Regions from separate parts of the Exiguobacterium sp. ZWU0009 genome, predicted to be linked through region 1. Evidence: riboswitches for the same ligand, from Rfam matches in the RefSeq annotation. Region 1 holds a riboswitch; each other region holds the start of a gene.
The links. Region 1 has a riboswitch for S-adenosylmethionine ahead of L985_RS16335 (LLM class flavin-dependent oxidoreductase). Riboswitches for the same ligand answer to the same signal wherever they lie in the genome.

Region 1 (9,775 bases):
AATCGTCACATCATACATCACTGACAGCTCCTTTTCTTTGAGTATACAAAAAAGCCGGATTCCTATGAAAGGAATCCGGACTAGGTGATATCGCTTATTTCCACTCTGCGATGTCAGCGATTGGTAGACGAACCGATGGGTATCCTGCGTCCACTGCTTTACCGATTGAAAGCAACATGACTGGGAGATAACGCTCTTTTTCAAGACCGAATGCTTCTGCGATTTGGTCTTTCTCGTAACCACCAATTGGGTTTGTATCGTAACCGTGTGCACGAGCAACGAGCATCAATTGCATCGAAACGAGACCTGAGTCGATCAAGATGCTATCACGTAATGTTTCAACGTCTTCTGGACGGTAGAAACCTTTGATAGCTGGTACTTGGCGATCACGTACTTCTTGTGGCATAAGCCCTTTTTCAACAGCCATGTCGTAGATTGTCTCGATGCTGTCGACCGCGTTCATGTCACCGAAGACGGCGATGACAGCAGAAGATGTCTCGACTTGAACTTGGTTGAATTTCGCGAGTGGTGCGAGTTTCGCTTTACCTTCTTCGCTATCGATGACGAGGAAACGCCATGGTTGCATGTTAACTGAAGATGGAGCAAGTGTTGCTTCTTCAAGGATTTGTGTCATTTCTTCTTTTGAAATTTTTACGTTTGTGTCGTAGTTGCGAATCGAGCGGCGTCCTTTGACGATTTCCATGAAGTCCGTTGTTGTTTGAGTAGTCATAATTATTCAATCTCCCTTGTGTGTTTTCTCTTTTTTATAGTGTAAAAAACTTATTTCCAGTCTGCGATATCGTTGATTGGTAGGCGAACCGATGGATATCCAGCGTCGACTGCTTTACCGATCGATAGCAACATGACCGGTACATAGCGTTCTTTTTCAAGACCGAATGCTTCCGCGATTTGATCTTTCTCGTAACCACCGATTGGGTTTGTATCATAACCGTGTGCACGAGCGACTAGCATCAATTGCATCGAGACGAGACCCGAGTCGATCAAGATGCTGTCTTTCAAATCGTTCGCCGATACACTGCTGTACATCCCTTGGATCGCTGGTACTTGGCGATCGCGTACTTCTTGTGGCATGAGTCCTTTTGCAACAGCTGTATCGTAGATGTTCTCGAGTTGATCAACAGCGTTCATGTCGCCGAAGACGGCGATGACAGCAGAAGATGTCTCGACTTGAACTTGGTTGAATTTCGCGAGTGGTGCAAGTGTTGCTTTACCTTCTTCGCTATCGATGACGAGGAAACGCCATGGTTGCATGTTGACGGAAGAAGGTGCGAGTGTTGCTTCTTCAAGGATTTGTGTCATTTCTTCTTTTGAGATCTTCACGTCTGTATCGTAGTTACGAATCGAACGGCGTCCTTTGACGATTTCCATGAAGTCTGTTTGAGTTTGCGTTGCCATATTAAATCGACTCCTCTTTTAATTTAGGTAATGTGTCGGCGTTCGCTTCGATGCGTTGAATCATCTCAGCTAACGTCCGTTGTTCTTCAGCGGAGAATCCTTCGAGTAAGTTCTCGAGGAACTCATCTTTTTGTTCGCGTAATCGTGCGATGCGCGTCGCCCCTTGTTCCGTTAAGGAAACAAGAATCACCCGATTGTCAGCGGCTGAACGCTCACGAGCAATCATCCCGGTCGATTCTAGGTGTTTGAGGTGACGGGTCACCGCCGCGTGATCGACATTGACGCGTTTTTGCAATTCTTTTTGACTGATCGTTTGATCGACTTGTAGTTGAGCAAGTAGATCCATTCGCGTCTGACTGAAACCATCCGTACAGAGATCGAATTTTTGAGCAATCGTCTTATTGACGGAGACGAGTGCATAGATCAAACGTCCTTTTTCGTTGCAGGAAATACTCAATCCATCACATCCTTCCCTTCGTTCGAAGAAACCTTTGACGTATCAAAGATTGATATGTAAACGAATATAACGTGTTTATTTTGGTGACGCAACTTATCTGCTTCTGACATAAAAAAAGATATCATTCACGCAGAATGATATCGAGTCAGGCGACTTAACTAATATGGCGTTCAGACGCTGAAAGTCCTTTTGCATCAATCGCTGCAATGATCCGGCGGAAATAGAACAACCAAAATTGCAGGAACGGTCCGATTAAGAAAATCGAGAGGATCGTACCGAAGAAAACAGGTCCCCCAAGCAACCAGCCAATGCCGCATGCCGTAACTTCCATGATCGTCCGCATCAGACGAATCGACGTTCCAAAGCGCTCTGCAAGTGTCAATGTCAACCCATCGCGTGGACCGGCCCCGTATCCGACAGCGACATACAGACCAGCGCCCATTCCAATGATAAAGATGCCGAAAATCAGCCAGAGTGTATTCAACCAGATCGATTCAAAAGACGGTAAGAGATGAGAACCAAGAACAAGATTCATGAAGACACCGACGAAAATCGCGTTGACGAGCGTTCCGATTTGCGGTGTGACACGGTCTAACGCGTATTTAACGAACACGAGTAAGAGACCAACAAGCAAGATGATCGTTCCGACGGATAGTGGTGTCTTCTTTTGAAGACCGAGATGCAACACGTCCCACGTCGAGACACCGAGTTCAGCCGTGATCATCATCGATGAGCCAAGAGCGAGTAAAAATAAACCGAGTAGGAAGAGTCCCCACTTTAACGTAGCGCGTAACAACCAGGAAGCGCGATGACGCGTCATGTCTGGCACCTCATTTCTTAAAAATAATTGATTCGTTAACTGTATCATGAGGAAAGTGGAAGAAGAAAGACGAAATTTTCCGTTTTTTCCATCTTAAGAAGGAGGGGAAGGTCAAAAGAGAAACGTATACTGAAGAAAAAGGAGGGATAGAATGAAAGCGATCCGGCACCTGATTCGTTTTACATATATAGAAGCCGTCTGTTGCGTCTTTCCCGTGATGATTTTCGCAGCGCTTGCTCTTTCACGTTATCTTCCTACTGAACCGGTTGCTCGATACGATCTCCTGTTGCTCTGGTGTATTCTCATCCAAATCGTCTTACTCGTCACGCGTTATGAAACGATGGAAGAATTCAAACTGATCTTATTGTTTCACGTCATCGGTCTAGCACTTGAACTGTTCAAGGTGAACGTCGGGTCTTGGAGTTATCCGGAAGACGCTTTGACGAAAGTGGCTGGTGTTCCCTTATATGCAGGATTCATGTATGCAAGCGTCGCGAGCTATGTCTGCCAGGCGTTTCGGCGATTTCAATTACGATTCATAGCATTTCCTCCCCCGTGGCTTGCGATTAGCGTCGGCAGTCTCGTCTATCTCAACTTCTTCACCCACCACTGGATCTTCGATGCACGCTGGCTATTGATGGTCCTCGTCGTCCTTGTCTTCTATAAGTCTTGGGTTCATTTTACGATCGAGCAGACGATCTACCGGATGCCGCTCGTCCTGTCCTTTTTACTGATCGCCTTTTTCATTTGGATTGCAGAGAATATCGTGACGTTCTTTAAAGGCTGGGTCTATCCGCATCAAGAAGGAGGCTGGGCAGTCGTTGATCTTGGAAAATTGTCTTCTTGGTTCCTGCTTGTGATCATCACGGTTTTAATTGTCATCGTTGCAAAATATAAGCGTCAGGATCCGGCTGTGGAAATTCAGCAACGTACCTAAATAAAAAAACAACCCGGTTATTTTTTTGAACTACTTCCACGTTTTTTCGTTGCTATAGTGAAAAAAACGCAAAGGAAGTGGTTACGGATGATGCAACAGGTGTTGGAACGAGCAACTGAATTGGTACAGATGAAATTAGCAGTCGTGGAGCGGTATGAAGATTGGCAACTCTGGCTCGACGAAGTGAACGGAATCGACGAATGGGTCAAGATGTCAGCGTATTATGCACCGCGCGATGTTCAAGAAACACTAGTCATCGACGAAGTGAAACGAGAGAAGCAGACCGTCGTAATGCCACCACAAGTACCGATCGAGCCAGTACGCAAGCAACGTTATGCCTATACGTTTCAGCGGGGATTAAAAGGCGGTACTTTACTAGAGTGGTCCGGCAGTCATATTTCAGAACGAGACGTCCGCGATTGGAATCTCGAGCACGGCATGGAAGTTCGGATCCGTGTCGATCATCAGGATGATCAAAAAACGATGTGCCGTGTTGAAGCCGTCGTCTCGACGGAGCGAATGAGAGAAAATCCGGAACGTGTCGTGTTTGAACAAGCCATCGTCAAGGCACATGGAATCATTGAGGAAACGGTGAATGGTCCACTGCAAGATGAGTCGGACAGACCGTTTTATTATGTCGTACCAGTAGAAGACATGCGCTATTTCCGACTAGAAGCAGGACAACTCGTCGATCTCGCCATGTGGCGCGGACGGAAAGATACACTAACGATTGCTTGGAAACATCCGTTCACGTATGAAGAGCCGATCGTCAACACATCATCAAACCGTCCATCTGAGGTCAAGCAACCGGTAGTGAAGACGCCTGTGACAACGAAAAAGTCAAATCGGTATGCACGAAAAATGAAACGACAAACGGTTCCGAAGGCTAAAAAAGTGCAGCAGCGCATTCGTGTTCAAAAAGAGCGAAAGATCGAACCAATCGTGACGACAGCTGTACCTGGACAATTGATGGATTTCGTCGATAAGACACCGCTTGATTTCACGCGCTTCACAGGTATGCGCCTCGTCATCGTTGGAAACGAACAACAAACGGCTGTTTATCGTGAGTTCTTTGCGCCAACAGGAATCGAATTGATTCATCTCGCAGGAGACGCACAGTCTGCGAAAAAGATTGCTTGTCTCTCCAAAAAGACGGATGCCATCGTCGTCGTGACGAGCCGTGTCTCTCATGCGGCGAGTGCACATGTCATTGCACAGGCGAAAAAACATGGTATTCCGTTCGCGATGGAACGCCTCGACGGTCGACGATCGCTATATACAGCGTGTGAACGACAACTTGAGCGTGCTTGGCTCAACCAGCAACGAGACGGGAAATTATTGAAAAAAGAGTGAAACATTAGAAGAATTCGACCGTAAAGTAAGGTGAGAACTTATTTTTCAAGGAGGACCTTACTCATGTCATCTCAATTAAAAAAAGCAGCGAAGGAGTCGCTCAGCGGTCGTTGGGGATTTGCAGTCCTAGCATTCCTGCTGTTTAGTATCATTCAGGGTGTTCCTAACTTATTTGGATCGGATATCGATGAGCCGTCAAATAGCATGGATCTCGTCGTAATGTTAGTATCGATTTTACTGATTCCATTAGGAGTCGGTTGGACATGGATTGCCATGTCGATTGCTCGTGGAGAAGAAGCGAAAGTGACAGGTCTATTTGAGCCATACGGGATGTTCCTGAAAGTGGTCGGGCTCGCAATCGTTCAATTCATTTTCATCGCACTTTGGACGTTGCTCTTGATCATTCCAGGGATCATCAAATCGTTCTCTTACTTGTTGACGTTCTACATCCTTCGGGATGAACCGTCGATTGGTATCCTCGAGGCAATCACACGCTCGCGTCAACTCATGGACGGTCATAAGATGGAAGCATTCTTACTCTTCCTATCATTCATTGGTTGGGCATTACTCGTGATCGTTACTCTTGGTCTTGCTATCCTGTGGGTCGGACCATACTTCAGCGTCACACTAGCCAAGTTCTATGATCGTGTTCGTGGTGAACAAGCACCAGAGCAGACATCAGATTTCGTCGCACCATATTAATACCGGATCCCGACACTACGTCGGGATTTTTTTATGCTCGAAATAATTCCGATTGGAAAAGACGGTTTAATGGTTGCTTTAGTTCAGTGAATTTTGTACGATGAATGCAACACATCTTATCTAGAGAAGTCGAGGGACTGGCCCGAAGACACTTCAGCAACCCCGCTGTGGCGGAAGGTGCTACTTCCAGGAAGGGATACCTTCTGAAGATAAGAGCGGACAGGACAAGATACCGTCGCTCTTTTCGAACTTCGAAAAGAGCGTTTTTTTTATGATAAGGGGGACGATGGAGTGGAGTATGGTTTTTGGTTACCGATTTTTGGGGGATGGTTACGTAACGTCGAGGATGAACAGATGCCACCGACATTCGATTATGCAAAACAAGTCGCACAAACAGCAGAACGGATCGGCTTCTCGACGACGTTGATCGCGGAATTGAACTTGAACGACATCAAAGGCATCAAGGAACCGAGTCTTGAGGCATGGACGACGGCAGCTGCGATTGCTGCAACGACAGAACGCTTAGAAATCATGACAGCGGTTCGTCCTGGGTTCCATAATCCAGCGACGACGGCGAAGATGGCGGCAAACATCGATCAGTTGAGTGGTGGACGCTTTACGCTCAACGTCGTTTCGGCGTGGTGGGCAGAGGAAGCCAAACAATACAACGGTATCTTCACAGCACACGATGAACGCTATGCTCGGACGGAAGAATTCGTCACGGTCATGAAAGGATTATGGGCAGATGCGTCACCGTATAGCTTCTCCGGTAATCACTACACGATCGAGCAGGCGGAACTTCATCCGAAGCCCGTCCAGCGTCCAGGCATCAAGCTCTACGCTGGTGGAGAGAGTGAAGCTGGAAAGCGGACAATCGTCGAACACTGTGACGCTTATGTCATGCACGGGGGCACGGTCGAAGAAGTAGCCCATAAAATCAACGATATGAAAGTACGCCGGGAATCGACGGGACACGCACCGCTCGAGAGTTTCGGTCTTGCTGCCTACATCATTTGTCGGGATACGGAAGAAGAAGCGCTTCTTGAGTGGCAACGCATTACGGACGTCAAGGAAGACAGCGCCGGTTATGCCGGTTATCAGGATTTCATCAGTAAATCGCAACTGGAGCAACAGGTCGAGCGAAACGATTATTCCGTCTCGAACCGTGGTCTAAGACCGAACTTGATCGGAACACCAGAACAAATTGCGGAACGCATTCTAGCGTTCGAAGCCGTCGGTGTCACGTTACTCTTGTTACAATTCTCACCACAACTCGAAGAAATGGAACGCTTTGCTCGTGACGTAATGCCACTGGTCGAAGCGAAACGAAAGGTAGGTCAACAATCATGACAAAAATTCATATTCTCCACGAAAACCAAGAATGGACGGACCATCTCATCAAACGTCTCGAAGAACTTGAGTTACCGTATGAAGAGTGGCATCTAAATGAAGGAATCGTTCCACTCGATGAACTACCGCCAGAAGGCGTCTTTTACAGCCGGATGAGTGCCTCTTCGCATACACGCGGGCACCGTTACGCGCCGGAGTTGACGGAAGGGGTCCTTGCTTGGTTAGAAGAACACGACCGGACCGTCTTCAACGGAACGCGTGCGCTCCGCCTTGAAGTCAGCAAAGTCAATCAGTATACAGCACTACGTAAAGCAGGCATCCGTGTACCAAAGACGACGGCTGCAGTCGGACGTGATCAAATCGTGCAAGCGGCAAAAGAGATCGGCGTTTCGTCATTCATCACGAAACACAACCGTGCCGGGAAAGGTCTCGGCGTCCAGTTATTCCACTCAATTGAAGCACTTGAAGCCTACCTCGATGGTCCGACATTTGACGAACCAGTCGATGGCATCACGTTGATTCAAGAGTACATCCAAGCACCAGAACCGTATATCACGCGCTGTGAGTTCGTGGGTGGAAAATTCGTCTACGCGGTCCAAGTCGATACGTCGGAAGGATTCGAACTTTGCCCAGCGGATGCGTGTGTGATTGACGACCTGTTTTGCCCAGTTGGTGAAGAAGCACCGCAAACGCCGATGAAGTTCCAAATTGTTGAAAGCTTCGATGATCCGATCATCCAAAAGTATGAAGCCTTCCTCCAAGCGAACCAGATTGCGGTCGCAGGCATCGAGTTCATCAAGGATGCGTCAGGTACGATCTATACGTATGACGTCAATACGAATACGAACTATAATTCGGATGCTGAGGCAGCTGCAGGACGCTACGGTATGCTCGAACTGGCCAAGTTCCTCGGTGCAGCCCTTGAAACAAGCACAGTAAAATAAGAATCTGCTCCCGCCCTGTCACCGGACGTTACAAGACCGGATGACAGGGTATTTCTATAGAAAAGGGGGCGGATCTATGATTACGTGGAGAGAAGAACGACAGCTCGATATTCCGATTGAGGAAGCATGGCACTTGTTTGATCACACGCGATTGCAGCGTTTGATTCCAAACGTCGTCCAGCACGAGGTAATCGAACGAAAACCGGGTGTGGTCGGTTCGACGTATCGTCAAACGTACATGCAGGGTAACCGACTTGAAACCTATATCGTGACCGATTTGGCTTATACGAACGAACCCGACTTCAAACAAAATACGATCGGATTTACGTTGGCTAAAATATTCAAGATCGAGATGACATTTACACTCAAACCACTCGGACCTGATCGATGTCTGTTGATTTATACAGGGAAGAACGAAGGAGCCAATTTTGTTGGAAAGAGTCTGTTGTCGCTTGGAGGCGAGCGAGAGAATGAGAAAATCGTTCATGGGCTGTTGCAACGTGTCGAAGAAGAAGCGGCGAAACAAAAGAAGAACAACGCATGAAAAAACGGATTCCCGTGCCTGGGAATCCGTTTTAGCATCTTATCGATTCGTATATGATTTTTGACCGCTCGTTAAGCCGGATAGATGACCAATACGCATACCGATTCCATCTTTCATCGACTGTTCACGTACTTTTGGATCAACTAAAAGATCAGTTACCGACTGCTAATTTTAAATATAAGTATTGTGATTAAACTTTCGTTTCATCAAATGATTATATCGTTACGATAGTAGGCGCAAACGGGAAATCTGAGGATCATTTTGCATCTCATTCAGTGGTCGAAATCGAACAGCTCGTAATTCTTGTTGATCAAGTGGTAGTTCAGGATCAATCCCGAGTTGAAGTACAGAACTATTCGTGACACGTCGGACGAGAAAACACGTCTCCGTTCCTTGATCGATCGAAATCTCGTAGAGTTGTCGTTCGACCGTGACGTGAAGATGTGTCTCTTCTAATACTTCACGTACGATAGCTTCTTCTTTTGTTTCATTGCTCTCGACACCTCCGCCCGGTAACGTCCAAAATGTCCGGGAAGGCGTGTGTAACTCGACCATTAGGATCTGTTGCTCTTCAATCAACGCCGCGCATACGCGATGCCGCATATCGCATTCCTCCTTTAATGTGTTCAAAAAAAGAGACCGAAACGACAGTTCCGGTCTCTTTTAAAATCATTGCGCGTATAACGCTGTTAGTTGCTGTTGGATCGTATCATTGTTCAAGTACTCATCGTATGTCGTTTCTTTATCGACGATACCGTTTGGCGTCAACTCGATGATCCGGTTCGCGATTGTTTCGACGAACTGATGGTCATGCGAGCTGAAGAGCATTGCGCCTTTATAAGCGATCAAGCCATCGTTGAGTGCCGTAATTGATTCGAGATCCAAGTGGTTCGTTGGATCGTCGAGTACGAGGACGTTAGCACCGCTGAGCATTGCTTTTGAAAGCATACAACGGACTTTTTCGCCCCCAGATAAGACAGAAGCTTTCTTCATGACTTCTTCTCCTGAGAAGAGCATCCGACCGAGGAATCCACGGAGGAACGTATCGCTCTCATCTGCCGGCGAATACTGACGGAGCCAATCGAGAATCGTTTTATCCGAGCCTTCAAAGAATTCCGAGTTGTCTTTTGGCAAGTACGACTGCGAAGTCGTAACGCCCCATTTGAACGTACCGCTGTCCGGTTCCATCTCACCCATAAGGATTTTGAACAGTGTTGTGATTGCGATATCACTCTGGCTGATGAACGCGACC
Region 2 (9,775 bases), 530 kb from region 1:
AACAGCCGTCGGAGGTCGTGGTGTCGTCGCGACGATCGAAGGCAAACAACCTGGTCCGACGATTGCTGTTCGTGCAGATTTTGATGCCTTACCGCTTCAAGAAGAGACGACACTCGCTTTCCGGTCGATTCACCCTGGTGTCATGCATGCATGTGGACACGATGGGCATACGGCGATGGTGATGGCCCTTGCTGCTACACTCTATCCATTACGGGATCAATTGCAAGGAACGATTCGAATCATCCACCAGCATGGTGAAGAGGTCTTTCCCGGTGGCGCGATCCAAATGATTGAAGCCGGTGTCCTCGAAGGCGTCGATGCGATCTTCGCGACACATCTCGAAAATGATTTACCGGTCGGTACGATCGGTTTTCGAGAAGGACATACATTATGCGCGATCGATGAATTCGAAATCATCGTTCACGGTCAAGGCGGGCATGCCCAGGCACCGCACAAAACAAAAGATGCGCTTGTCGCCGGTGCACAACTGGTCTGTAACCTCCAACACCTTGTCAGTCGACGGGTCGATCCGTTCGAACCCGCTGTCCTTGCGATCGGGTCCTTCCATGCGGGAACGGCTCCGAACATCGTCACAGGTGAAGCACGCATCGTCGGGGAGATTCGGACGTTCAACGAGACACTACGACATCAGCTCCGACAAGAAGTCGACCTTATCGCCAAAACAACGTGTGCCGGCATCGGTGCCACCTATTCGATTGACTTCACGACGGGTTACCCGGCGCTTTGGAATCATCCGGACGAGACAAAACTCGTTCAGGAAGCCGCTTCTTTCTTACCGGAAGCATCTGTCCGGTCACTCACACCGATGATGGCGGCGGATGACTTCGCACATTACTTAACGCACGTACCGGGTAGTTATTTCTTCACCGGCTCCGGATATACGGACGGTCGCGTCAATCATCCGCAACATCATCCGCAGTACAAGATCAACGAACAGGCGTTGTTGGTTGGTGCGAAAACACTCGGAGCGACCGTTTTACGTGCCTTGAAACCTAAGGATTGACTTTTTTTCTTTGTGAATGGTATCATCACAACAATGATAACGAATGACATCAACTTCATATACCCTTATCAAGAGTGGACCGAGAGATCTGGATCGATGACGTCCCAGCAACCTGCGCATAGCAAGGTGCTACGACCAGCAAAGCGAAAGCTTTGGTTGATAAAAAGCGGCGACTCCTTTTGCAACCAAGCGAAGGAGTCGTTTTCGTTTTTCTCGCTGTCAGACATACAATGGGAATTTCCCACGGAGAGGAAGATACGGATGGAAAAAGCAACATTTGCAGGTGGATGTTTTTGGTGTATGGTGACACCGTTTGAAGAATTACCAGGAATCGAGGGAATCGTATCAGGTTACATGGGTGGACACGTCGATCACCCGACATACGAGCAAGTTAAAACAGGAACGACAGGACATCTCGAAGTCGTTCAAATCACGTTTGATCCGAGTCTGTTCCCGTACGAGCGTCTGCTCGAACTCTACTGGCCACAAACGGATCCGACGGATGCAGACGGTCAGTTCCAAGATCGCGGCACGCAGTACGCACCAGCAATCTTCTATCATACGGATGCTCAGCATGAAGCAGCGATCGCTTCTCGTGACGCTCTTGCTGCAAGCAATCGTTTCAAACAACCGATCGTGACGCGGATCGATGCCGCTTCTGAGTTTTATCCAGCGGAAGAGTACCATCAAGACTTCCATAAGAAAAATCCAGAACACTATAAAAAAGATCGTGCTGCTTCTGGTCGCGATGCCTTCATCGAGCAAGAATGGAAAGATACGACGACGGTCTAATTCGAAAAAATGCATAAAAAAACAGGTCAGTAAACGTTTGTTTGCTGACCTGTTTCATTGTTATGGAAAAGATAAGTCATGAAACACGTTCTACCTGATCCTTCGCCTTCTCTTCTGGTGCCACAACTTGATACCGCTTCAAGACAAAGATCCCGCATACCATGACGGCGAGACCGATGAGCTGACCGAACGATAAATCAATTTGTGGTAAACCGAACCAACCGAACGTATCGACAGCGAGAGCAAAGCTTAACTGCGAAATCAGAACGACAGAAATCGCGACGGATGGACCAAGCAACTGAATTCCACGCATGACACAAAAGACGACACCAACACCGACGAGTCCGCCGAACCAATAGAGCGGCGATACGTTTTGGATTTGCCCAATCGTTCCACCACGAAACAGGACATAGGTGACACTTGCTCCGACGAAACCGACGAAGAAGACCAGCGTCGTTGTCGCCCATGCACCGAACGCGTCACTCATCCGAGCATTCAGTACCGTCTGTAAACTGATCAACATCCCTGCCAACACGGCACACACGATGCCCATTACCATGTTCGTTCCTCCTTACTCATAGCTGTTACCGTTCGCCTTCTCGCGAATCCGCTCCAGATCGACGATGATGATTTTCCCGCGTCGTCGAACGAGAATCTCTTCTTCACATAATTTCGTGATGATACGGTTGAGATGACGATAACTCGTTCCAAGCCAGTCAGCGACGTCATGTAAGTTCGACGTCCGCATCTCCTGATAAAATAAACTGTCACTGGCTTCAGAAGCAATCGACAACAAATATCCCGCAAATCGCTCCTCGACGGTATACAACACATGGTGCGACGCTGATTTCGAGTCGGCATACCATTTTGCTGTGATCGTCCGTAATAGGAATTGCAGAAAGACGTTCGTCGTATTGTGCTCGCGTAAAATCGCATATGGCACGCTCAACACCTCGACGTCGGTCACCGCTTCGACCGTATTCAACACTTCCCGTTCATTGATGAATTCGGCGTCACCAATCACCGTCAGAGGTGTCTTGAATCGCAGAATCCGTTGTTTCCCTTCTGACGAGGCAGCAGAAATCTTGACCTTGCCTGCGACGATGAAGTACATCCGGTCAATCGATGCCCCTGTCGTACAGAGGAGTTCTCCTTTTTGGAAGGTTTCTTGACGCAACCAAGCGCGCGTCTCTTCCGTCAAAATCGTATCCAGTCCATACTGTTGAATGACGGTTTCCATGTTCATTCCCCCCTTTAGACAAGTGAGAAAATCGCAACTCCCGCAAGCATGAGACCCACACCAACCCACTGACCACGATTTCCTTGTTTTTTTAAGACACCGAACCATCCTTTTAAATCAATCAGAAAGGCACATAGAATCTGTGCGACGAGTAATAGACACATCGCCCATGTCATCCCGAGTTTTTGGATTGCTGTGAGTTCCGTTACGACGACTAGCACGCCAATCAAACCACCGCTCGCATAAATCCACGGTAACTGACGGAAGCCACCGATTTTCCGGTCTCGTACGAAACTGTAAATGACTAAACAACCCATCAAACCCACAAAGTGGACGATCAATACGGACAACCACGGTCCGACGCCTGTCGCAAGGCGCGCATTGAATATGCCTTGCAGGGCGATGAACAGACCGCTCATCAAAGCAAACACGACTCCTTGCACGTCATCTCCTCCTTTAATCTCTACACTAGAGTAGACATTACTCGTGCCCCACTTGAAAAGGACAAATGTCCCATTTTCAAAAAAACATGAAAAAACCCGCTTTCCACAAGTAGAATCACGGGTCCATCAGTATGCTCATGTCGTAAAACGAGTCGTCGTTTGTTTCAGCTGTTCCTCCGCTTCTGTCATCATGCGCGTAAACAACTCCGCAACCGTCGGCACATCATGAATCAATCCGGCAACCAGTCCAGCGTTGACATACCCTTTCTCCTCATCGCCCTCAAGAGCACCTCTGATATGATACGACTCATTCGTCTGATCGAGAAAAGCAGCAGGTGTCTCTGCTGTGAGTCGCTCAACGTAAGGACCATCAAGGACACGTCGGACGAATCCGACGGAACGTCCGATGATGCGTGTATCGGTATCGGTCGCCTCCATTAAGTGCGCCTTGTATGTCGAATGAACCTTCGCCTCTTCCGTCGCGATCAACCGTGTTCCGAGTTGGGCGCCAGCCGCACCAAGTAACAGAACAGCTGCCAGTCCACGACCGTCACCGATTCCACCCGCTGCAAGGACGGGAATGTTGACCCGGTCGACGAGCTGCGGAATCAAGGTCAGCGTCGTTAACTCGAGCGGTGAATTGATGCCTGCCGCTTCAACTCCCTCCGCTACGAGTACATCTGCACCTGCCTGTTCTGCCTTCAATGCCTGTTTGACCGAGGCGACGACGGCGATCGTTTTGATGCCGGCAGCTTGAAGTCGCTCTATGTACGGTGCCGGGTTTCCGGCCGACAAGGAGACGATCGGGATCTTTTCTGCGATCGCGAGATCAATCAGTGCTTCCGTATAGGGAGACACCCGAATCGCGATATTCAAGGCAAATGGTTGATCCGTCAGCATTCGTGTCTCGTGGATCCGCGACGCCACTTCATCGACCGACAATGTCCCGCACCCGAGCGTTCCGAGTCCTCCGGCATTCGACACCGCTGCCGTGAGTGCCGCATGACTAATGTTACCCATTCCTCCTTGGATCAAAGGATACCGAATTTTAAAGAGCTCACAAATCGGAAACATGTCTTTCCTCCGTTCTCACCTTCACTCACATGCTATACTGACATGGAATGAATAGTAGTTCATCTTATTATAGAAACGAGGTCATTCTGTTATGAAAATTCCGTATCAATCGATTCATCCGAACGTCGCCTCCGATGTATTCATCGCTCCTGGTGCTTATCTGATTGGAGACGTGACGATCGGTTCCGAGTCTACCGTCTGGTTCAACGCTGTCTTACGCGGTGACGAAGGACCGATTACGATTGGGAAACGATGCAGTATCCAGGACAACGCGACGATTCATCTATATGAAGGGGCACCCGTCGTCATTGAAGATGAAGTGACGGTCGGACATAACGCGATTTTACACGGTTGCAAAATCGGACGTCGTTCGATCGTCGGAATGGGTGCAACCGTTCTTGATCACGCAGACATCGGTGAAGAATGCATCATCGGGGCGAATACGTTGATTCCATCGGGAAAAGTTTTCCCACCCCGTTCGCTGATCATCGGCTCACCCGGTAAAGTCGTGCGTGAACTAACAGAAGCAGATCTCGCGATGATTCAGGAGTCGATTGATTCTTACGTCGATAAAGGATATGCCTTCCGAAACATCCTCGCAGAATCAGCTGAACAGAATACATCTGAATGACACGAATGCGGGGCGGATCAACTGATCCGTCCCGCTCTTTCATGTATTGTTCTTATCGCTCCGCAAACAGCGGGTGTTCCGCTGCGTCGTACGAAGCACTGCGTTGTGACACATCGTGCGTCTCTTCAAAGATTGATTCGAAGAACCGACTCGCTGGCTGTGCGAGCAATCGGTAATACTGTTCGAACAAGAGCGCCGCATGGTGTCCGCTCCAAGCATCTGGTAACAGTTCCTGCGGTAATCCCGGATCCGTGAAAAGGAACTTCCGGTACTCATGCACGAGCATCGTCCGTTCGACGAAACACTGTTCATCCGTCATTTCTCCGAGTTGGAGCTGACTCTGATGGACGATGTATTGCCGGCTATAATCCGTGATGAACGTCTCGTAACGTTCCTGCAATTCCTCTAGCGGAAACGCACGCTCGACGAGGGATTGGTCCTGTTTTGGACCATGGTATTCACCGACAAAGAAATCGACATACTCTTCGATTTCGTATGCTTCAATCAATCGTTCCGCCTCTTTTTCAAGCGGGTTCGGTGAAATCCAGACCCCGTTCGATAAGTTGCCAAACCCACTCCACGTCAGTTCTTTACGAAGCTCGTCGCGAATTTGTCGCTTATCCTCGGGAATCGTGTACATCAGCGTCCGCCACTTCCCGTCCCAGTCGTGCGGTGTTGATTTATAGATCCGGCGCGCGGCTTCCTCCATTCGCTCCACTCCACGTGGCGTCAACGAATAGAAACTTTTACTTCCTTGCTTCTCAGAGACGAGCCAGCCTTGTTTAACCATTCGGGATACCGCGACCCGAACGGCTTGTTCGTTATGTCCGAACTCTTTGACGAGTCGAATTAAACTCCCGACCCAGATGTGATTGCCGTAATGCCGGATATAATCGCCGTAAATCGTAAAAATCATTGATTGGGTGTTCGCACTCATGGTATTCACTCTCTCTTCAGTCGTTCATAGTGTGTATCGTTAGTATACGGGTTATTTCAAACGTCGACCATCCTCATCTTCCTTCAAAGCGTGGTGCCCGTTTTTCAGCGAAGGCTTGTAGCGCTTCCTGACGATCTGCGGTCGGGATGACGACTTCATAGGCTTCCGTTTCGAGCTGTAGTCCTCGTTCGAGCGAGACATCCCGCCCTTGATCAATCGCTCGCTTCGCTTGACGCAAGGCGATGGGACCGTTTTGTAACATTTGATGGGCAAACTCAAGACACGTCGTCATCAACGCTTCCCGGGCGACGACAGCGGTCGCGAGTCCGTAACGTTCTGCCGTCATCGCATCGATTTTTTTCGCTGTGAAGATCAATTCCTTCGCCCGTGTCTCCCCAATCAGTCGCGGCAAGCGTTGTGTTCCGCCAGCCCCAGGAATGATTCCGAAGCTAGTCTCCGTCAACCCGACGAGGGCATCCTCGACGAGAAAGCGGAAATCACAGGCAAGGATCCATTCAAAGCCACCACCGAGCGCGTGCCCATTGACGGCAGCGATTGTCGGTTGGGGTAATTGTGCGATCGACGTGAAGACGTTGCGAATCGCAAGGACATTACGTCGGACTTCTTCTTCATTCAACTGCACGCGTTCTTTTAAATCGGCGCCTGCACTGAAAGCTTTACCGGTTCCGGTGAACAGGACGACCCGCGCTTCCGAGTCGACCGACAACGCATCGACTTGTTCCTGCAAGGCGACAAGCGTCGGGTAATCGAGACAGTTTAAGCGTTCCGGGCGATCAATCCGGACGATCGCGATATAGCCTTCTCGTTCTAAGTGAATCATATGAGTCCCTCCCGATCGACGACGAGGGCAATCCCTTGTCCGACTCCGACACACATCGTCGCAAGACCATACGTCCGGTTCGTCCGGCGCATCTCATGCAATAACGTCGTCAAAATTCGCGCACCACTTGCACCGAGTGGATGACCGAAGGCGATCGCTCCGCCATTGACGTTGACTTTTTCTGTCGGTAGACCAAGTACTTCGATACAAGCAAGACTTTGAGCCGCAAAGGCTTCGTTTAACTCGATCTGATCGAGCTGTTCGACCGTCAACCCTGCCCGCCGGAGGACTTTTTTTGTCGCGTCGATCGGTCCAATGCCCATGATGGCAGGTTCGACCCCTGCTGTCGCACTCGCTCGATAATACCCGAGAGGTGTCAAACCGAGTGCCTTCGCTTTTTCTTCACTCATCAATAACAGCGCCGACGCACCGTCGTTGACGCCAGATGCATTTCCCGCTGTCACGGTACCGTTCGGGAATAACGGACGAAGCGTCGACAGTTTCTCACGCGTCGTCTCAGGACGGGGATGTTCATCGCGGTCGAAGACGCTGACGTTACCTTTCCGGTCCGTCTGCGTGACCGCAACTAGTTCCTCAGTAAAGCGATTTGCCTCGATCGCTTGTTTTGCGCGTTGCTGGCTCTCAAACGCAAAGTCATCCTGTGCTTCGCGCGAGATGCCGTACTGACGGGCGACGTTCTCAGCTGTTTCCGGCATCGAATCCGTTCCGTATTGATCTGCTAAACGATCATTGACGAAACGCCAACCAATCGTCGTATCGTACATCGTCTGATTGCCACGTGGGTTGGCTTGATCCGGCTTCGCGAGAACGAATGGTGCACGCGTCATGCTTTCCGTTCCACCAGCGATATAGATATCGCCTTCACCTAAGGCAATTCCCCGCGCTGCCGCGATGACAGCATCGAGTCCTGATCCACATAAGCGATTGATCGTCGTACCGGCGACTTCGACCGGTAGACCAGCTAGTAGTCCAGACATCCGGGCGACGTTACGATTGTCTTCTCCCGCCTGATTCGCATTGCCGAAAATGACTTCCTCGATCGTCTTCGGATCGACTTGTGGATTACGTTCAAGCAATGCTTCGATGACACGTGCTCCTAAGTCATCTGGACGAACCTGACGCAACGCGCCGTTATAGCGACCGATCGGTGTCCGAACGGCATCGATGATAGCGACACGTCTCATGATGTCACCTCACGATTCGTATAGTCATAGACGCCACGACCTGTTTTACGACCGAGTCGACCCGCTTTGACATACTGTTCGAGTAGTGGTGCCGGACGGTATTTTTCGCCGAGCTTCTCATGCAGATACTTTAAGTTATGGAGTCGAGTATCGAGTCCGACCAAGTCCCCGAGTTCGAATGGTCCCATCGGATAGTTTAAGCCGAGTTTGATCGCTTTATCGATCTCTTCTGGTGTTCCGAGTCCTTCTTGTAACATGTAGAACGCTTCGTTTCCGACGAGCGCACTGATCCGCGAAGTCACGAACCCCGGAAACTCACGGATGACGACCGTTTCCTTCTGCATCTGACGCGCCACCTGCTCAAGAGCTGCGACCGTCTCATCCGACGTTTCAAGACCACGAACGAGCTCGATCAGTGGCATCAGATGGACCGGATTGAAGAAATGCATCGCCATGACCCGGTCCGCGCGGTTCGTAAAGGACGCGATTTCCGTCGGACTCATCGTTGACGTGTTCGTCGCAAAATAACAGTCCGGTCGTGCATGTGCTTCTAACGTTTCAAAGACTTGCTGTTTGATGCTCAGTTGTTCCGGTACCGCTTCAATGACGAGATCCGCTTGTTTCGCTGCCGTTGCCAAATCCGTCGACAGACTCAGCCGATCGAATAGTCCCTCGACCTCGTTCGCGGACATCTTGCCTCGCGTGATGCATTTCTCTGCGATACGTTCGAGTTCTTGATACGCACTTTCAACATACGCTTCTTTGATATCAACGAGTGTCACCTGAAATCCGCGGTGTGCGGCAACATACGCAATGCCACGTCCCATGACGCCGGATCCGACGACGACGATTTGTTCTACCATCTAATTTCCCCCTTATCCCCTGTGCTGTTAAAAAAGGCTGGACTTCCCGACGGAACTCCAGCCTTCCCTCTTGCTTATAGTCCGAACGGATTGAGTGGACGACTGCCGTAATACGACAAGATACTCTTCGTTTCTGTGTACAGATCAAGTGTTTCGATACAGAGTTCACGACCGAAGCCCGATTGTTTATAGCCACCAAACGGTGTACCCGGGAAAGCAGAGAACGGACAGTTGACCATGACGATCCCGGCTTTGATTTGATTGGCGACACGTGTCGCTTTCGCGCCGTCTTTCGTCCAAACGGCTGAGCCGAGTCCGAACGACGTATCGTTTGCTAAACGAATCGCTTCTTTTTCATCTTTGAACGGCATGACGACGACGACCGGTCCGAAGATTTCTTCATTGACCGCTTTCATCTCGTGCGTGACGTTGGTGATGATCGTCGGTGCGTACCAGAATCCTTTTTCGTATCCTTCTGGTGCTGAAGCGTGACCGCCTGTGACGATCGTTGCACCGTCCGCTTTCGCCGACTGGACATATCCATCGATGACATCGACTTGTTGTTGGTCAATGATCGCTCCAACGTGTGTTCCTTTATCGAATGGGTTACCGAGGACGAGTTGTTTTGTCTTCGCGACGAACTGTTCCATGAATGCTTCGTAGATCTCCTCGTGGACATACAGGCGCGAGCGCGCTTCACACGATTGACCGCTGTTATAGAAGAT
Region 3 (9,775 bases), 230 kb from region 1:
CACCGAGACCACCGCCTCCAATCGCACCTGCCATCGCTGACGCCCCGATCAAGCCGATCGTCGCGATCGTTAAGTTCAGGATCAGTGAACCGAGTGCTTCCGGTAGGAGGAAGCGGAAAATCGTTTGAAACGGTGTCGCACCCATCGCTTCTGCTGCTTCCAGAACACCTTTATCGACTTCGAGTAACGAGCTCTCGATCAGACGCGCCATGTACGGTGCGGCGTAAAAGACGAGCGGGACGATGGCGGCTTCGGTTCCGATCGATGTCTGGACGATCAAGCGCGTCAATGGAATGATCGCGACGAGTAGGATGATGAACGGAATCGAGCGGAAAATATTGACGATACTGTTGAAGAACGTGAACAGCGGGACATTTTCAAGCAATGCGCCTTTTCGCGTGACGACAAGCAGGATACCGAGTGGTAAGCCGATCAAGGTCGAGAATAAGAGCGAAACGGATACCATCGTCATCGTCTGCAAAAATGCTGTCCAGATATCACTGTAATTAACTAGCATGGGCAAGTACCTCCTCGACCGTCACCTGTGCCTGATCGATGTATTGTAACGCTCGTTTCACTTCAGTCGGCTCACCGATCAACTCGACGAGCAAGGTGCCGAACGGCGTATCCTGCAACTCTGTGATGCTTCCGTGCAAGATGTTGACATCGACGTCAAAGCGTTTTGCGACTTGCGATAAGAGCGGCTGCCCGGTGTGATGTCCGAGAAAATGAATCTTGTAGATCGGATGTGCATTCCGCGACTCGATCAACTGACGAATCGATGCTGGAATCTCGTCATGCATGACAGACCGGACGAAGTTCCGTGCCGTCTCGGTCTTTGGATTCGAAAAGACGTCGAAGACCGTTCCTGACTCGATCAACTTTCCAGCTTCGATGACGGCGACCCGGTCGCAAATTTCACGAATGACGCCCATCTCGTGAGTGATCAAGAGAATCGTGATCCCGTACTCCGCATTGATACGTTTTAATAACTGGAGAATATGATGCGTCGTCTGGGGATCAAGCGCTGACGTCGCTTCGTCACACAAGAGGACGGAAGGTTGCGTCGCTAGTGCCCGGGCGATGCCGACGCGCTGTTTCTGCCCACCGGACAATTGATCCGGATAATGATCCGCCTTGTCCGCGAGATCAACGAATTCGAGCAACTCCGTCACTCGGCGGCGAATTTCGTCTTTCTTGACGCCTGCGAGAACGAGTGGTTTTGCAACGTTCGTAAAGACCGTGTTCGCATTCAACAGATTGAAGTGCTGAAAGATCATCCCGATCCGTTGTTTTGCTTGGCGTAATTTTTTTGGAGACAGTTGCGTTAAATCTTCCCCATCGACCGTCACCGTTCCTGACGTCGGTCGTTCTAACAGATTGACACAGCGGAGCAGTGAACTTTTTCCGGCACCGCTAAAGCCGATGACACCAAAGATTTCGCCTTTTTCGATCGTCAGGTCGACACCGTCGAGTGCTGCAATCGTCTGATCTTTCGTGACGTACGTTTTTTTGACTTGATGAAATGCAATCATTCCGTTTTCCCCCTTCATTCAACAAAAAAGGTCCCTTCTTGAGAAACAAGAAGAGACCTGGATCCGCACAGTGGCAGAATCCACTCCACTCATCTCTCAGACATCTGTCTGATGGAATTGGCACAGTGCTCATAATGAGTCTGTTGCCGAGGTTTCGTAGGGCCAGTCCCTCCACCTCTCTGGATAAGTATTGCGGTATGAAATTCGTATGTGTGTTGTTGCGTTGTTGCTTATGTCGTAAAACTAATTTTTACATTACGGGTCGAAACTTTAAAAGTCAACCAACTTTGCAAAAATAATCCATTTGGCGCATATCGATGGATTTACAAGTTATGAATTAGCTTAATGAACGGATCGTGATTCGTCAAGAAAGATTTGACAAGTCATTTTTGGTCGTGCTACCATCGTTTCAATGATTATTCCGACAATTCCAATATGATATTTATCAAGAGTGAACGAGAGACCTGGCTCTATGACTTCACGGCAACCTGCAATTTGTAAGGTGCTCCGACCAACAAAGCGCGGCTTTGGATGATACGGTGAAAAACTCGTGGGCGTCCAAGCAGTGACGTCGACGAGTTTTTTTCATGAATGGAGGAAAAATAGTAATGATGAACTATCCTGTATTGACTGGTGCTGAAGCGTTTTATCTTCAAGGTGGATCGATCGGTATTCTAATCTGTCATGGTTTTAATGCGACCCCGCAAAGTGTCCGGGACGTCGGTGAGGCATTCGCCGCTGAAGGTTTTACCGTCTATGCCCCGCGCTTACGTGGACATGGAACGAACGTCCGCGAGTTTGAACAATCGACTGCTCGATGTTGGAAGCAAAGCCTGAAAGACGGCTATGAACGTTTACAAGAAACATGCGATCAAGTCTTCGTCATCGGTCAATCGATGGGTGCGACGCTTGCACTGTCACTCGCCGCTGACGGCATTCCGTTTGCCGGCATCATTACGATCAATGCCGCACTCTCCGTTCCATCCTATGAAGCACTTTCGTTCGAGGACGGTCCACAGTACTTACCGGAAGGGGCACCGGACATTAAGCGAGCAGCCTTCGAAATCATCTATGACCTCGTTCCAAGTCGTTGTGCGTTCGAACTCGTCCGTCTGATGGATGAGACGAAAGGACGCTTGGGATCGATCCTTCTGCCGACATTAATTCTCTACTCGGCGACCGATCACGTCGTCCCGCCGTCGAGCTCGGATTATCTGCATCAGCACATCGGAACGAATGATAAACGAAGCTACTGTTTACTGAACTCGTACCACGTCGCGACCCTCGATCATGATCAGGATTTGATCGTTCGTGAGACGATCCGCTTTATCGAACGCTCAAGCCGGTTCTCACAGGAAACGGGATAATAAAAAAACAGCTATTCACTTAGAAGTGAACAGCTGTTACATCAAAGGACGACCGCGACCGGTTCGTCTTTTTTAATTTTCTTGGTGCTGCACCGATTGGAGCGGCTTCGGTTTTCCAGGCACCTCATGGCAATGGCGGCACCGTGGCTCATACGACTCTGAAGCGCCGACTAGGATGATCGGATCATCATAGTTCGCTGGTTTTCCATCAATCAATCGTTGTGTCCGGGAAGCCGGATCACCACATGAAAGACAGATGGCTTGCAGCTTCGTTACGAATTCTGCGCGCGCCAGTAATTCCGGCATCTTGCCGAATGGCTCTGCCCGGAAATCTTGATCAAGGCCTGCACAAATGACGCGTTTTCCGTCTTGTGCAAGTGCTTCGATGACTTGTACGATCTCATCATCAAAGAATTGAACTTCATCGATTCCGACGATTTGTGTTTCCTCTGCTACTGCTGCGTAGAGATCACGACTCGTCGCCATCGGAATCGCCACGACGGAGTTGCCGATATGAGAGACGACATGCTCTTCATGGTACCGGTCGTCGATTGCCGGCTTGAATACTTGAACGGGCAGTTTGCCGTACTGCGCCCGTCTGACACGACGAATCAACTCTTCCGATTTCCCGGAAAACATACTGCCACAAATTACTTCGATCCAGCCGTACTGATTTATTACATGCATCATCGTCCGACACCGTCCTCTAAAAATAGTCACTTTAACGAGTATAGCCCGAAACGGTATCGAGAAAAAGGGTTGACTTCCGGAAATCAAAATTCATTTTTTCTTTACCTAGAATTTTTGTCCTTTCATTCCAACCGTCCCCTATTTCCTGTACACTGAAGAAGAAGACTCTCACGAAAGAAGGTGTCCCCGATTCATCATCTCTTACACGACATCCTGCACCAATATGGTGCCCTTGGTCTCTCCGTCCTTCTCGCAGGTGGTATCGTGGGATTGCCGGTTCCTGATGAGACCCTGCTCGTCCTGTCCGGTTTTTGGATGCATCAAGGCAATCTACCACTCGTCGGTACGATTCTCGCTGCTTACGCCGGCAGTTGCATCGGGATGACGATCAGCTATTTACTCGGATTAAAACTCGGTATGCCACTACTACACCGCGTCGGACCGAAAATGCGTATCTCAGAAAAACATATTCTTTCCGCTGAAGCCGGATTTCGTCGTTACGGAAAATCGGTCTTGATCATCGGTTACTACATACCTGGTCTCCGCCAGCTCTCTGCCTTTTTTGCAGGTGTCTCGAAAATGCCGTTTCGCGTGTTTGCGAGTTATGCGTATACAGGTGCGTTGATTTGGATCAGCGTGTTCTTAGGCGCCGGCTACTTCGTCGGTCGTCACCTCTCGTTCCACAAAGTCATGGACTATATCTTGGCACATCCGGAAGTCATGCCGTATTTAATCGGAATCGCCGGTGGAATCGCCTTCTCATTCGTCTTGAAGACGTATCTCGCGTATCGTTCACAATTCAGTCTATACAAAAACAGCCTGCTTCCGTAATGGAGGCAGGCTGTTTTTTAAGAACCGACAAGTAATTACTTGCGGCCGTATTTTTTGTTGAAGCGATCGACACGACCATCTGCCGCGTTGAACTTTTGACGACCTGTGTAGAATGGGTGCGAGTCTGAAGACACATCCACACGGATGAGTGGGTACTCGTTACCATCTTCCCAAGTGATTGTTTCGTTCGAAGAACGAGTAGAACCGCTTAAGAATTTGTACTCAGTCGTTGAATCCATAAATACTACTTTGTTGTAGTTAGGGTGAATTCCTTGTTTCATGGTTGATTTCTCTCCTTCCGCCCTGGTTCATTTGCTGAGCCAGAGTAAGTTACCTTCCTATACTAAACGATTTTTTTATGCGTCGCAATAGTTATTTTTCGGTCGGTGTTTCCTTCTTGACGGTACGCGGTTTTGCTGGTGCGCGTCGGACCGCCTTCTTCTTTTCTTTCTCGAGTTCAACGAAAAATTCTTCATTGTTTTTCGTGTCACGAATCTTACGCAGGAACGTATCGACGAACTCGTTCGACTCGTTCATCGTCCGGCGAATCGTCCAGAGCGCATCGAGCTGCTCTTTTGGAAGCAACAGTTCTTCCTTCCGCGTACCCGATTTTCGGATGTCAATCGCTGGGAAGATTCGACGCTCTGACAACTTCCGATCAAGATGCAGTTCCATGTTGCCAGTTCCTTTGAATTCTTCATAGATGACGTCATCCATGCGCGATCCCGTCTCGACAAGCGCCGTCGCAAGAATCGTTAAACTACCACCGTGCTCGATGTTTCGCGCCGCACCAAAGAACCGTTTTGGTTTATGGAATGCAGCTGGGTCGATCCCGCCTGAGAGCGTTCGTCCGCTTTGCGGCACCGTTAAGTTATAGGCCCGTGTCAGACGCGTGATCGAATCCATCAAGATGACGACATCCTTCTTGTGTTCGACGAGTCGCATCGCCCGCTCGAGGACCAGCTCAGAAATCCGGACGTGATTGTCTGGTGTTTCGTCAAACGTCGAACTGACGACATCTGCTCCCGGAACTGAACGCTCGATGTCCGTGACTTCCTCAGGTCGCTCATCAATCAAGAGAATAATCAGTTCGACATCCGGATGGTTCTCTTGAATCGAGTTCGCGATTTCTTTGAGGAGTGATGTCTTCCCTGCTTTTGGTGGTGCGACGATCAAACCACGTTGACCAAACCCAACTGGTGCAATCATATCCATGACACGAACGGATAAATGGCGCGGCTCTGTCTCTAGACGCATCAAACGATCCGGATAAATCGGTGTCAATGCCGGGAAGAACAGACGATTACGGGCTGTATCCGGTGCTTCACCGTTAACGGCTTCCACGCTAAGTAATCCTTGGAACCGTTCGTTTTCCTTCGGTGGACGGACTTTACCTGTGACGACATCACCATTACGTAGATTAAAGCGTCGGATTTGAGATGCTGCGATATAAATATCTTCAGAGGATTGGGAATAATTGATAGGACGAAGGAAGCCAAAGCCACCATCGTTTTGCATTTGTGGATTGCCAGGGATGACTTCGAGTACCCCTTCGAGGAAATAAAGACCAGTCGATTCAGCCTGTGCTTTTAGAATCTTGAACATCAACTCGCGTTTACGAGCTTCCCGGTATTGTGGGACATTTTTTGTCTTTGCGATTTCATAGAGTTCTTTTAATGTCAGTTGACTCAATTGAGCCAGTGTATAGGAACGTTCTGGTTTATCTTTTTTATCAGTTGTTGGCATGTTCTTCACCTATTCTTTATAAATTCAACTGCATTCAGCATACTTCCATACATACAGCAGGAGGTATGTAATTTTATTCGTGAACTAAAGGTATCATATTTTTTTTGATTCGTCGTCAACAATCCTTTGCGTTTCTTACTTTGTAATATTCAAAGATATTATTTCAGTTATGTTACAAAAACATCTGTTTTGTCTTCTAACTGAAAAAACGTTTTCAAGTGTGCTCGTGCTAAGATATTCCTGCAGACAAAATTCTTACACAGTTGTAAGGTAGACTGCTTAATCACACACTTAATGATTTCATCATATAACTTACGGACGCAACACACTACATTAAACGGAGGAATTCTTAACATGAAACGTTTTCTAGCATCGATCGCGACAGCAGCCTTAGTGGTTTCAGGTTTTACATCAGTGGGTACAGGTAAAGTTGAAGCAGCGACAGTCACGAAAGTCAAGATCACGGACAACGGTCTTCGTGTTCGGACAGCACCTTCTACGAAAGCAAGCATCGTCGGGAAAGTCAACGCTGGTCAAGTCTTTACATACAAAGGCAAATCAGGCAGCTGGACAAAAATCTCATACGGCGGTAAAACACGCTATGTCTACTCACAATACACAAAGACATACAAATCATCTTCAAGCGCTAAAAAATCAACAAGCTCTTCTTCAAAACGGACGAAAATCCTGAACGAAGCAGCTAAGCACAAAGGAACTCCATATGTATGGGGTGGAACGACAACTCGTGGATTCGACTGCTCTGGTTTCACAAGCTATGTTTACAAGAAAGCAGCAGGCAAAACATTACCACGTACGTCTTCTTCACAATATTCTTCTTCTAAGAAAGTCAGCGTTTCAAGCGTACAACCAGGAGATCTTGTCTTCTTCTCACACGGTAGCGGCATTCAACACGTCGGGATCGCAACGAGCAAGTCAAGCATGGTTAACTCAGAAACAGGTGGCGTTAAATACTCAAGCTTCAAATCAGGGTACTGGGGTTCACGCCTTGTCGGCGCTGGATCTTACCTATAATTCATCATCTCAAAGCGGTTGAGCATTGGCTCGATCGCTTTTTTTCATCTCATTCATAAGGAGGAAACAAGATGCATGTCTTAATCACAGGTGCTTCAAGAGGTCTCGGTCGCGAATTCGCTTATCTGCACGCAATGCAAGGGGATCATGTCCTGCTCGTCGGACGCGATGCGACAGCTCTATTCGAAACGAAGTTCCATGTCGAGCGACTCGGTGGAACGGCAACCGTCTTTCCGTATGACTTAACGAAGCGGACGCATCGACTGGCACTGTTTCGGGCAACGGAACAGATTCCGGTCGACTGTGTCATCAATAACGCTGGGATTGGTGTCTTCGGTTCTTTCCTTGAGACCTCGTTTGAAGACGAGTCTCGGATGATTGCTTTGAACATTGAAGCATTAACACACGTAACGAAGGTCTATGCCTCTCGCATGAAAGAACAGGGAATCAAAGGACGGATCGTCCATCTCGCGTCAACGGCTGCATTTGAAGGTGGTCCATGGCTGAGTGTCTACTACGCGACGAAAGCCTATGTCCTTCACTTCTCGGAAGGATTAACGGAAGAGCTTGCAGCAGACGGGATTCAAGTCAGCGTCGTCTGTCCGGGTGCGACACATACCGGTTTCGAATCAGCAGCAAATCTTGAACAGTCACGCTTGTTCTTGCGACCTGGTGTCATGGATGCTCCGACGGTTGCGCGCATCGCCTACCGCGGCTATATGAAGGGGAAAACGTTCATCGTTCCTGGCTTCGGGAATGCCTGGTATATCTTTTCGACGCGTTTTCTACCGCGTCGGTACGTCACCCGACAAGCAGGAGAAGTCCAGCGTCCGCGGTAATCGTCAAATAACGATTCATTTATCACTCAACGTTCATATCCTCACTTTCCTCAGGCGGGAGGTAAGCTGCGACATCTCGTGCCGGGTCTTCCCTTACCCTGACGGAAACGTTAGCACGTTTCCTTTTCCTGTAGGAGTTGAGGACGAACGTCTTGATTCCTAGAAACACATCAAAAAAGAGTTGGCATTCCGGAAATCATCCGCAACGCCAACTCTTTTTATATGGATTCAGACGTCCTTTTTGAGGAGTCGTCCTGTTTTACTTAATGACAAGCTTCGGTTTCTTCTTGAACGAGTGGATCCCCTCGACAAAACGAACCGTTCCTGATTTCGCACGCATGACGACAGAGTGTGTCTGACCGCCCTGCGCCGTGAACTGAACACCTTTCATCAACTCGCTGTCCGTGACGCCTGTCGCAGCAAAGATACAGTCATCTCCTGCAACGAGATCATCCATCATAAGGATCTTCGACGGATCTTCGATGCCCATCTTCTTACAACGCTCGATCTCAGCATCGTCTGCCGGTAACAATCGTCCTTGGAGTTCACCACCGAGACATTTCAAAGCAACGGCAGCAAGAACGCCTTCCGGTGCACCACCTGAACCGAGCAAGATATCAATCCCTGTATGCGGGAACGCCGTGTTGATCGCACCAGCAACGTCACCGTCACCGATCAAGCGAATCCGTGCCCCTGTTGCCCGAATCCGTTGAATGATTTCTTCATGACGTTCACGATCCAGGATCGAGACGACGACGTCTTCGATTTCTTTGTTCTTCGCTTTCGCGACTGCTGCGATGTTTTCTTCGATCGTCGCATCCAGACTGATGTGTCCTGCCGCTTCCGGACCAACTGCGATCTTATCCATGTACATGTCCGGTGCATGAAGTAAATCGCCTGCATCCGCGACCGCGAGGACAGCAAGTGCGCCCCATGTTCCTTTTGCGACGATGTTCGTTCCTTCAAGCGGATCGACGGCGACGTCGAGTCGTGGTCCATACCCATTTCCTAGCTTTTCTCCAATATAAAGCATCGGTGCTTCATCCATCTCGCCTTCCCCGATGACGACGGTTCCTTTCATCGGAATCGTATCGAAGACATCACGCATTGCGCTTGTTGCCGCATCATCCGCTTCGTTCTTCAATCCTTTTCCCATCCAACGCGCAGAGGCAAGCGCTGCTGCCTCCGTGACGCGTACAAGTTCCATTGATAGACTTCTCTCCATGTGTATGTCCCCTCTCCCTTGTTACAAATCGGTCAAATCGTTTCACGCCATACGAGGGCGCCTAGTTCCTTCAACTTCTGATCAAATCGTTCGTAACTCTGGTCAAGCACTTCTGCGTGGTGCAACGTCGTCTCCCCTGAAGCGAGAAGTCCCGCCAAGACAAGTGCTGCGCCACCGCGTGGGTCCGGTGCCTCGATTTCCGTACCAAGTAAGGTTTCTCCGCCACGAATGATGATTGAGGCGTCTTCATGCGTGATTCGAGCATTCAAGCGTCGTAACTCCTGCACATGCCGGAAACGTTGCGGGTACAACTTATCGACAACGATACTCGCTCCCTTCGCTTGCAACAACGCTGCCGAGATGACAGGTTGTAAGTCGCTCGGGAATCCACCGTAGTGGAAGACACGAATATCGACCGGCTTCGCCTCCTGAAACGTCGCCGTGACGGAATCATCTGTTGCTTCGATCAACGCACCGTACCGTTCGAGTTTTTGGATGACGCTCTCGAGA

Region 2: another riboswitch for S-adenosylmethionine. It lies ahead of msrA (peptide-methionine (S)-S-oxide reductase MsrA); the one in region 1 lies ahead of L985_RS16335 (LLM class flavin-dependent oxidoreductase).
Region 3: another riboswitch for S-adenosylmethionine. It lies ahead of L985_RS15085 (methionine ABC transporter ATP-binding protein); the one in region 1 lies ahead of L985_RS16335 (LLM class flavin-dependent oxidoreductase).

The regions. Positions count from the first base shown of each region.
Region 1 covers NZ_CP018057.1:3,157,932-3,167,706, reverse strand. The annotation lists gene L985_RS16375 (NAD(P)/FAD-dependent oxidoreductase) at 1-18, opposite strand, end outside; gene L985_RS16370 (nitroreductase family protein) at 95-730, opposite strand; gene L985_RS16365 (nitroreductase family protein) at 781-1,416, opposite strand; gene L985_RS16360 (MarR family winged helix-turn-helix transcriptional regulator) at 1,418-1,873, opposite strand; gene L985_RS16355 (YczE/YyaS/YitT family protein) at 2,028-2,741, opposite strand; gene L985_RS16350 (DUF817 domain-containing protein) at 2,845-3,630, shown strand; gene L985_RS16345 (DUF2325 domain-containing protein) at 3,718-4,983, shown strand; gene L985_RS16340 (DUF975 family protein) at 5,047-5,685, shown strand; SAM riboswitch class I at 5,799-5,901, shown strand; gene L985_RS16335 (LLM class flavin-dependent oxidoreductase) at 5,977-7,035, shown strand; gene L985_RS16330 (ATP-grasp domain-containing protein) at 7,032-7,979, shown strand; gene L985_RS16325 (SRPBCC family protein) at 8,056-8,523, shown strand; gene L985_RS16320 (NUDIX domain-containing protein) at 8,746-9,126, opposite strand; gene L985_RS16315 (ABC-F family ATP-binding cassette domain-containing protein) at 9,193-9,775, opposite strand, start outside.
Region 2 covers NZ_CP018057.1:441,474-451,248, reverse strand. The annotation lists gene L985_RS02400 (M20 metallopeptidase family protein) at 1-1,024, shown strand, start outside; SAM riboswitch class I at 1,087-1,190, shown strand; gene msrA (peptide-methionine (S)-S-oxide reductase MsrA) at 1,286-1,816, shown strand; gene L985_RS02390 (DMT family transporter) at 1,893-2,375, opposite strand; gene L985_RS02385 (Crp/Fnr family transcriptional regulator) at 2,388-3,056, opposite strand; gene L985_RS02380 (DMT family transporter) at 3,071-3,499, opposite strand; gene L985_RS02375 (NAD(P)H-dependent flavin oxidoreductase) at 3,635-4,573, opposite strand; gene L985_RS02370 (gamma carbonic anhydrase family protein) at 4,665-5,204, shown strand; gene paaX (phenylacetic acid degradation operon negative regulatory protein PaaX) at 5,257-6,141, opposite strand; gene L985_RS02360 (enoyl-CoA hydratase-related protein) at 6,215-6,982, opposite strand; gene L985_RS02355 (acetyl-CoA C-acyltransferase) at 6,979-8,187, opposite strand; gene L985_RS02350 (3-hydroxyacyl-CoA dehydrogenase) at 8,184-9,050, opposite strand; gene L985_RS02345 (aldehyde dehydrogenase family protein) at 9,125-9,775, opposite strand, start outside.
Region 3 covers NZ_CP018057.1:2,928,159-2,937,933, forward strand. The annotation lists gene L985_RS15080 (methionine ABC transporter permease) at 1-517, opposite strand, end outside; gene L985_RS15085 (methionine ABC transporter ATP-binding protein) at 507-1,535, opposite strand; SAM riboswitch class I at 1,622-1,725, opposite strand; SAM riboswitch class I at 1,975-2,076, shown strand; gene L985_RS15090 (alpha/beta hydrolase) at 2,144-2,902, shown strand; gene L985_RS15095 (thymidine kinase) at 2,975-3,589, opposite strand; gene L985_RS15100 (DedA family protein) at 3,773-4,423, shown strand; gene L985_RS15105 (type B 50S ribosomal protein L31) at 4,459-4,704, opposite strand; gene rho (transcription termination factor Rho) at 4,796-6,169, opposite strand; gene L985_RS15115 (C40 family peptidase) at 6,524-7,201, shown strand; gene L985_RS15120 (SDR family NAD(P)-dependent oxidoreductase) at 7,273-8,040, shown strand; gene glpX (class II fructose-bisphosphatase) at 8,300-9,265, opposite strand; gene murA (UDP-N-acetylglucosamine 1-carboxyvinyltransferase) at 9,298-9,775, opposite strand, start outside.